3 regions of the Glaciecola siphonariae genome follow, and region 1 is predicted to be linked to each of the others. Evidence: predicted binding sites of a transcription regulator. Region 1 holds the regulator's gene; each other region holds the start of a gene.
The links. Region 1 encodes sigma-54, which starts transcription at its own class of promoters, with help from an activator protein. Its sites were predicted from a motif close to GTTGGCACGNNNNTNGNNT; they were not measured.
Positions count from the first base shown of each region.

Region 2: the regulator sigma-54 is predicted to act here: its motif matches at 1,275-1,293, upstream of ACFO4O_RS12605 (S8 family peptidase).
Region 3: the regulator sigma-54 is predicted to act here: its motif matches at 1,853-1,871, upstream of ACFO4O_RS08140 (PEP-CTERM sorting domain-containing protein).

Region 1 is NZ_JBHSGU010000029.1:261,142-264,305, reverse strand. Features, by position in the region: gene rapZ (RNase adapter RapZ) at 1-211, opposite strand, end outside; gene ptsN (PTS IIA-like nitrogen regulatory protein PtsN) at 245-688, opposite strand; gene hpf (ribosome hibernation promoting factor) at 702-989, opposite strand; gene ACFO4O_RS17915 (RNA polymerase factor sigma-54) at 1,013-2,515, opposite strand; gene lptB (LPS export ABC transporter ATP-binding protein) at 2,563-3,164, opposite strand, start outside.
Region 2 is NZ_JBHSGU010000005.1:329,382-332,545, reverse strand. Features, by position in the region: gene ACFO4O_RS12610 (PDZ domain-containing protein) at 203-1,045, opposite strand; gene ACFO4O_RS12605 (S8 family peptidase) at 1,349-3,088, shown strand.
Region 3 is NZ_JBHSGU010000002.1:1,528,675-1,531,838, reverse strand. Features, by position in the region: gene ACFO4O_RS08155 (nucleotidyltransferase domain-containing protein) at 1-514, shown strand, start outside; gene ACFO4O_RS08150 (NAD-dependent epimerase) at 511-1,527, shown strand; gene ACFO4O_RS08145 (zinc-dependent metalloprotease) at 1,610-1,768, opposite strand; gene ACFO4O_RS08140 (PEP-CTERM sorting domain-containing protein) at 1,935-2,573, shown strand; gene ACFO4O_RS08135 (ABC transporter transmembrane domain-containing protein) at 2,737-3,164, opposite strand, start outside.

The DNA of each region.
Region 1 (3,164 bases):
GAATTTCTGAAATCTCTTGCTCGGCCTTTGGCATGTTTCGCACGTCAATACTCACGGCAACTAGCTCGTGTTCGTCAGCGAGCGCATGGGTAAGGGTAGGGAGCAAATTTACGGGGATATTATCAACACAATAATACCCTAAATCTTCAAGCGCTCTGAGCGCGATAGACTTACCTGAGCCAGACCGGCCGCTTATTATTAACAGCTTCACACCTTGCTCCTGATTAATATTTGAGGGGGTCGCTTATGCTAGTGCAGCGACGATTTCATTTTTATTTTCGGCTTTTCTTATCGCTTTTACAATGTCTTTGTCGCTTAGTTTCCGAGCAATGCCCGACAATGCTTTCAAATGCGTTTCGGCTTCGTCATTGGGAACTAGAATTGCAAAAAAGATATCGACCGGTTTATTGTCGATGGCGTCAAACTCTATCGGCTCGTCACTTGTCACAATGATTGCCATTATTTGACTGATCCCGTTCATACGTCCGTGGGGGATTGCAATACCATTGCCAATACCTGTACTGCCCATTTTTTCGCGATTGAGCAAGCTGGTCAGAACTTCATTTTGATCTAATTGAGGGTGCTGCTTAATAGCAATTTCGCTAATAACTTCAAAAATGCGTTTTTTGCTATGACACTCAACCGAACATTGAGTCCGGTCGAGTGAAATGATGTCAGAAATGATCATATAAGGGTATCAACTAGTGCCGTCTAAGCTTTTCTTTGTGCTTGATAACCTGTCGGTCAAGCTTATCTATCAGAGAGTCTATGGCAGCGTACATGTCGGTATGTTCGGCGTTTGCAAACACTTCGCCACCGTTTAAATGTAGCGTCGCTTCTGCTTTTTGGCTCAACTTTTCTACGTTTAAAATTACATGCACATTGTTTATGTGATCAAAATGCCTTTCGAGTTTTTCAAATTTGGTATCCACATAAGTGCGCAATGAATCGGTGATTTCTACATGATGACCGGTAAGGTTTATTTGCATAATGCTAGGTCCTCTTGTTGCGTCTAAATTAGACTCTTTCGTTGATTAGATGGAGGAATGTGTAACGATTCCCGATATTTTGCAATTGTTCGCCGAGCAACCTGAATACCTTGCTCGGCAAGCATTTGCGCAATTTTGCTATCGCTTAGCGGTTTGTTTGCCGGCTCTACAGCCACGAGCTTTTTGATCAGCGCGCGGATTGCAGTCGACGAACAGTTTTCACCAGATTCTGTCGCTACATGGCTAGAGAAGAAATACTTTAATTCAAAAATCCCACGAGGCGTGTGCATATACTTTTGCGTGGTCACCCTAGAAATAGTCGACTCATGCATATCAACCATTTCCGCCACGTCATTTAACACCATCGGGGTCATTTTCTCTGGCCCTTTTTCAAAGAATTCACGTTGCTTTGACACAATACAGTGAGACACTTTAAGCAAGGTCTCGTTGCGACTCTCCAAGCTCTTTATAAACCACTTTGCCTCTTGTAAATGTGACTTTATAAATTGTGAATCGTTCGGATTTTTAGAGGTTTTTCCAAAACTCGCATAGGTTTCATTTACCGATAGCGCCGGAAGAGCGTCATTGTTTAGCTCTACCGTCCACACGCCGTTTTTCTTGTATACGTTTACGTCAGGAATGACATATTCAGGCTCGCGGCTGGAAATAGCGGTGCCGGGGCGCGGATTGAGCGTTTTGAGTAGGCGCATTACTTCGCGCAGCTGATCTTCCTTCAGCTTGGTTTTGCGCATTAAGGTGCGATAGTCTTTGCTGCCTAATAAATCCGCGTGCTGTTTGATGAGCTCCTTAGCTTCATCTAGCCAAGGCGTGCTTTCGTCAAACTGCTTTAATTGAATAAGTAAGCACTCTTGCACAGAGCGCGCGCCTGCTCCCACAGGGTCAAACATTTGAATGCGCTTGAGAACGCATTCAACCTCATCGAGCTCAATTTCTTCGTCATCTAAACTATCTAAGATATCTTCACTGCTGGTGGTTAAATAGCCCGACTCATCTATCGAGTCAATAATGGCGATGGCAATGGAGCGGTCAGTTTCGGAAAAATGCGTCAGCTCCATTTGCCAGATTAAATGGTCTTGTATTGATTCAGAGGTTTCCCCTTGAAAGACAAAATCATCATCGGGATTGCTACCTACCATTTTCACAGGCGCTGAGCTTGACCCCAAATATTCTTCCCAAGAGCTGTCTAGGGGGAGATCGTCGGGTAAATCGCCTTTTTCTAATGCATCGTGACTATCGATGCCGTCACTGCCAGATAAGTCAGAGTCACTCTCGGCAGAATTAGAGGCGCCGTCAGCATTGTTTTTTTCGCTGGAATCGTTTTTGTCACCTGAATCTGCGTCGTTAAAATCTTGTTCGGTAAGCTCCAGCAAAGGATTAGACTCTAATGCTTCTTGAATCTCTTGTTGTAAATCCAGCGTAGATAGCTGCAGCAATTTGATGGCCTGCTGAAGCTGCGGGGTCATCGTTAGCTGTTGACTGAATTTCAGTTGTAACGAAGGTTTCATTTACTTCCTTTGCTTACGTTTAAGCCCTTTATACGCGTTAACGCAGACTAGAGTGCAAACTGTTCGCCCAAATATACATCGCGTACAGTCTGATTGGCTAAAATTTCATCTGCTGTGCCAGAGGCGATTAATTCGCCGTGGCTGACAATATAAGCTAACTCGCACACGTCTAACGTTTCTTTTACGTTGTGATCAGTGATTAATACGCCTATATCGCGTTCTTTGAGCTGATATATGATCTTCTTTATATCATTAACAGAAATTGGGTCAACACCTGCGAAGGGTTCGTCGAGTAAAATAAATTTTGGATTGGCGGCCAAAGCCCTCGCAATCTCTACTCTGCGGCGCTCACCGCCCGATAAACTCATACCCAAATTATTTCGGATGTGGTTGATGTTAAAATCGTCAAGCAGTTCGTCGGCTTTTTGCTCTTGTTGCGACCGGCTGAGTTCTTTACGCGTTTGCAAAATGGCAATCAAGTTTTCGTATACGGTAAGTTTACGAAAAATCGAGGCCTCTTGAGGCAGATAGCCTATACCCTCACGCGCACGCTCATGCATAGGCTGGAACGTAATGTCTTTTTGGTCAATGTGAATTTCGCCTTTATCTAGCGGCACTAAACCCACGATCATATAAAATGTGGTTGTTT
Region 2 (3,164 bases), on a different contig from region 1:
CCGGACTCGCTAAAAAAAGCGCTGGAACCTAGTCAGAAGATCAAAAGCCGTTCAAACTGAATAAAATATCAGTGGACGGCTTTTTTATATTTTGTAAGCGAGGCCAATAAGATCACCGTTCGCAAGGCTTTACTGAGCGCGTGTTGCCGGCCTCGCGAGTGGCCTATCGACTGGCCTATTGACAGATATATTAAGTAAGGGCCTATCGAGTAATGGTGAGCGCTTCTGAGGGAATGTCGAGGTATAGAGTAATCATGCGACCTTTGCGCTCTACTGTAAATACGATAGTGCTTGAATGCTGCAGACTGCTTTGAACATCCGCAAGCTCATCTTCTACCGTAACTCTTTTACCGTTTATCATCTTGATGACATCGTCTTCTTGTAAACCGGCTTGTGCAAACAAGCTTGGGTTCATACCCACCGACGCAATCATGCCATCAGCAATAAAGTCGGTAGGGGTTAGGTTAACAATATGCTCAATAATTTTAGGGCGGGTGCCAATGTCTTCGGCGCTCATCCTATAAAAATCAAAGGCCTCTTCTTGCGTCTCCTTTGCTAGTAGATTAGGCCCTACAAGATTAAGAACAAAAATCTGGTTATCAAAGCCTACACTTACCTGCTCACTCTCAATCGTAACGAGCTGAATTGGCCAGTTAAAAATCAACTCACCTAATGCAAACTCCTCCGCAATTCCTTGCGACTCAATGAGCGCTGAGCTGCGTGCGCTTTGATTCGTGCCAATGAGCTTCAAAGAAATGGGCAGTCTGCTTTGCGATTGGGCATTAGAATTTTGCTCAGGTTTGTTGTTTGCTGCGATGTTATTAGCGCTGCCCGCACGATTGCCAGTATTTGCGGGCACTGTATATTGAGCGCTCGTCGGTCTAGAGGCTGACAAGCGCGCGCTGCGTGTGGTGTCATCCGTTGAGCCCGAGTAAGAGGAATAGCTTAAACCGCGCTGCTCGTCTTCGTGCAAAGACACCAAGGAGTAAATTACCGCTGCTAGTAGGCACAGCAATAAACCTGCGGTTGAGAATTTTTGCCCCACGCTGCCCCCTTCAATTTTCCTAATAGGCAGGTTATCGGCGGCAAAAGCAGAACGTTGAATACCTCGTTTACTTAAAATGTAAACTTAAAAAATGAATGTGAATTAAATATTGAACATCGCATTTGGCTAAATAAATGAACATATCAGGTTCATTTATTAAGTTCATATTTTAAATTCAATCTATTTCCAAAAAAATTCAATTAAATCAACGCTATAAATTACTTATAAGCTTGGCACGCATCATGCTAAACCCTCTGCAGAATTAAACATCAATGTGTGTTTATTAAGATTGGAGCAAAACGTATGAAACATTTAGGCCGTATTAATTTGATTGTCGCGACAGTAGCAGTTGCGAGTATTTCTGTAGGTGCAATAACGGGTCTATGGTCAGAATCGTCGATGTTTATGGGCACGCAGGCTGCCAGTGAACAGCAGGCTCCAAAGTCATACATTATTCAAGGCGGTAACGCCGATACGCTAGTAGCGGTTGTTGAGCAGGCGGGCGGTGATGTGAGCCGTCAGTTCCCTATCATAAACGCCATCAGCGCGATGCTTACGCCAGCACAGGCAGACCAAATTAAAACAGTAAACGGCGTACGCATTCTTGATGATCGCACAGTAAAAACCATGTCTAACAGCAAAAAATACGCAATCGACACCTATGTAACCACCCAGATAAACGCCAACGAATTGCACGATATGGGTATTACCGGGCGCGGGGTAACGGTGGCGGTAGTCGATAGCGGCAGTAATATGGGCGGCGATTCAGGCCAGTATCTTTTTGCCGATTCTGAGGGCGAGCAACGTATCGCGGTTAAATATAACGCCTTTGAAAGTAAAGAAACCTACTACTACAACGATGACAATAACGGGCACGGCTCTCACGTTACAGGCATTATTGCGAGCAGCCTGCAAGACGCGTCTAGAGATTTTAACGGCGTTGCCCCTGATGTTTATTTGGTATCGGTTAAAGCATTTGATAAAAACGGTAACAGCAGCTACTCGGCTATACTCGATTCATTAAACTGGATTGCTGAGAATATAAGCAAATACAAGATAAAAGTGGTTAACCTCTCGTTAGGCGCACAAGCTCAGTCGCGTTACTGGAATGACCCCATCAATCAGGCCGTTATGTACTTGTGGTACAAAGGCGTGACGGTAGTGACATCAGCAGGCAACAACGGCGAGCAAATGGGGATCACGGTACCTGGCAATAACCCTTATGTGATCACGGTTGGAAGCTCATCGCATAACGATTCGCCTTACAATACCAGCGATGACCGTGTGGCAAGCTTCTCGTCTCAAGGACCTACCTACGAAGGTTTTGTTAAACCTGATGTGGTCGCGCCTGGCACTAATATCGCGGTTAAAATAGAAGATAAATACCTAAGCAAAAAGTTAAGACAAAGCAGCACCGGTGAAGGTTATTCAGAGGTGTCGGGTACGTCTCAATCAGCCGCGGTCGTCTCAGGTATTGCCGCACTAATTATTCAAGCATATCCGGGTATTAGTCCTGACGATGTGAAATGCAAAATTTTGCACTCTGCCAAAGTAGCACGCAATAAGAGCAAATATGCTTACTCGCCACTAATCCAAGGCAGCGGTATGGTAAATGCGCTAGATGCAGTAAGAACTAGCGCTAGAGCGTGCGCCAACCAAGGTCTTGATATCAGAAGCGACTTAACAGGGAGCAAACACTTTGTAGGCTCAGTTGGCAAGAAAAGCAACTACTGGACGGTATCGTTAAGCAACGGCAAGGTATTAAATCAGGGTAAACATTGGAACGATTCAAAGGTTAATACAAACAACGCTCACTGGAGTAATGAAGTAATTGAGCTTGAGGGTTCACATTGGTCGAATGAAAGCGTAGGTATGCACAGTGCACATTGGAGTAATGAAATGGTTAAACCGATGGGCTCGCATTGGACAAGTGAAAGCGTAGGACTGCATAGCGCAGGCTTAGATGTAGCGGTAACCAGTGCCGAAGCGAACTCACAAGCCGAAGGTGACGATGTGCCAATTGAGACAGAAGGGTGGCAATAAGCTCGCACACTAAGTCGTGACTACAAAGCCGTCTTACAGATGGCTTTTTTGTTAAAGCTGTGATGCTCTATGCCGT
Region 3 (3,164 bases), on a different contig from region 1:
CAGCGCGCCTGCGCAGCTTGTGCACGCTGCCATTCATCTTTTCAGGAATGAAGAGTATCAAGGTGCATTTAGAGATATTACCGACATATATCTTATGCTCGAAGGACAAGACGAACAATTTTGGTTAGACGCATTCTCGCTTGCTAAGCGCATCGACTTTTTAACTGAGCTGCAGTTGGCTGTGCGTTATTGCGAGCGATTCTTTAAGTTAAAACCGCCCGCTAAAATTAACCTTGAGTTTGCGCCTGAGCATAACCAGGCCTTTAATGATTTCATCTTCAACAGCGTATTGCTGCCACAACATAGCTTGATGACTGGCTCGCATACTCCGCTTAAGCACTTTTTGGCGATGATGAGAGGCCACATAGTCAAGATGCCCGTGCATATTTTGCTTTATCATATTATTGTAAAATCATATCGTAGCGTCGCCCAAAGCATATTTGGACAACATGTATTTACGCCCAAAGACCCACACCCTCCTCTAGCAGGGCAAAACAAGGAACACCTTAAGTGAAAATTTTGGTAACTGGCGCCGCTGGCTTTATTGGTGCACACACGGCAAGAACACTTTTAGACGATAGCATTGATGTTGTGGGCATTGACAACGTCAATGACTATTACGATGTGTCTCTTAAACATGCACGCATCGACTGGATAAAAACGCATAGCAACAGTGGCCATTTTACCTTTATGCAAATGGATATTGCGGATCGCACGGCGATGGAAGCACTTTTTGCCGAGCATCAGTTTGATCGCGTTATTCATTTAGCCGCACAAGCCGGCGTGCGCTACTCTATTGAAAATCCACATGCGTATATCGACGCCAATATTGTTGGTTTTATGAATATTCTCGAAGGCTGTCGACATCACCATGTGGCCCATTTAGTGTATGCCTCGAGCAGTTCAGTGTATGGCGCAAATGAAGCCATGCCCTTTTCAGTTACCGATAATGTTGACCACCCGGTATCGCTTTACGCGGCCAGCAAAAAAGCCAACGAGTTGATGGCGCATACCTATAGTCATTTATATGATTTGCCAACCACCGGTTTACGCTTCTTTACTGTGTATGGTCCTTGGGGGCGTCCAGACATGGCGCCGTTTAAATTCACTAAAGCCATAAGTGAAGATACACCCATTGACGTATACAATTTTGGCAATCACCGTCGCGATTTCACCTATATTGACGACATCGTAGCCGGCGTGATCCAGTCTACAATGCACGTCGCAAGTCCGAATTCTAATTGGGATGGCAAAGCGCCAGACCCAAGCAGCAGCAAAGGCCCATGGCGGGTATATAATATTGGCGCACAAACGCCTGTTCATCTGATGACATTTATTGAAACGATTGAAAAAGCACTCGGCAAAGAGGCTAAAAAGAACATGCTGCCCATGCAGCCAGGTGATGTTGAAGCAACCTATGCGGACGTTGAGTCTTTAGTCAAAGATGTGGGCTATCGGCCCAGCGTGTCGTTAGAGCAGGGCATAGAGAAATTTGTTGCGTGGTATAAACACTATTACAAGCAATGAAATAATTCCCAGCCTAAGCAAAACATTCAATATTTGATTTAGCACTAGATTCAACAACAAGCTAAGCAATAAGCGAAGTAAATCAAGTAAGCGTTGGCGCGCAGTCAGCATCGCTAGCGCGCATTATGTTGAGCCGTGCTTGCTCTTGTTCTTGGTCGTTAAGTAGTTGTGAGTATCCATAGTTAATCACCCAATCATCAAACGGACTGGACTTTTTAAAATAAAAGTCGCCCTGACTCATGGTCGTATTTCAAAAAATGTGTCTAATTTTTATACAGTGAGGTGGTTGGTTTTATTATTTTTCAATTAAAACAGTGGCTTAAATTTTGGCTCTAGGTTTGCATAGGTTGATGGAGAGTAAGCGGGTAGTACAAATATAACATCAAAGAAAACAAGGAACACACAGCATGAATAAGCTAATTAAGGCGATTGTAAGTGCAGCAGTTTTAAGTTTATTGTCGATGCAGGCTTCTGCCGGCGTGATATTTTCATTTATCGAAACTGGTGGCAATGTAGAAATGCAAACATCCGGCAGCCTAAACACCGAAAACTTGGTAGAGACTAGCAGCTTCGGTGTTTGGAGCGGTATTGGTATTGAAACTAACGCGGCGCCACAATCCGATATTATGGGAGACACCATAAACAGTCCGACAGATATTGGCTTTGGATTTTCTGATGGCACTGATTTAAGCCCTTGGATTGGTGATTTGTTTACGCTTAGCCGCTTTGGTCTTATTAGGACGGGCACCACTTCGTTCACGACGTACGTCAGACCAAATGGCGTCAGAACACCCGGTATATCAATGGTCGAAAGTGATATTGTAAACGGCTTTTGGACACCCGATGTTTCTTGGCTTTCTGTGGGCAGCACGTTTGCAGACTTTGGCTTGATTGAAGGTGATTACACCATCACAGATATTCAGACCGGTGAGTTTATTTCAATCATTGTAGGCGACCCCAACGTTGAGGTAAATTCTCCTGCAACGCTTGCCCTTATGGGCTTGGCGCTTTTCGGTCTTGGGTTTGTGCGAAAACGAGCGCAATAAAAGCATATCGCGAATAATTTCAAAAAGCCCCGTTCTTCCATACTAGGGGCTTTTTTATGGACAAAAACCTGAGCGATATTACGTGATGCTGACCAATATTAATCAAACATTAAACACCAAACGTTAAACGCAAAGTATGCAAAACTGTAAATAAAACAAGCCCCTAGTGGCTTAACTGTAAGTCTACAAATTCACGATAGGTGGGGTTGCCCTCATACAGTTCACGATGATTACCTTGCGCGATGCATTGCCCTTTTTCCAGCACGATGATTTTGTCGGCGTTAAGCACTGTCGATAGTCTATGAGCTATTATCAAGGTCGTTGTTTTTTGCATCAACGAATCAATAGCTTGTTTTACAAGCTTCTCACTTCCTGCGTCTAAGGCACTGGTAGCCTCATCTAACAGCAGGATAGGACGGTTGGCCAGTATTGCTCGTGCAATCGCTATGCGTTGTTTTTGTCCGCCTGATAGCTTCACCCCGCGCTCGCCCAAATCGGTGTCATATCCTTTATCTAAGTCCTGAATAAATTCGTCAGCATGGGCTAATTTTGCCGCTTGCTGAATCTCTTCTAGGCTAGCGTTCTCCCTTG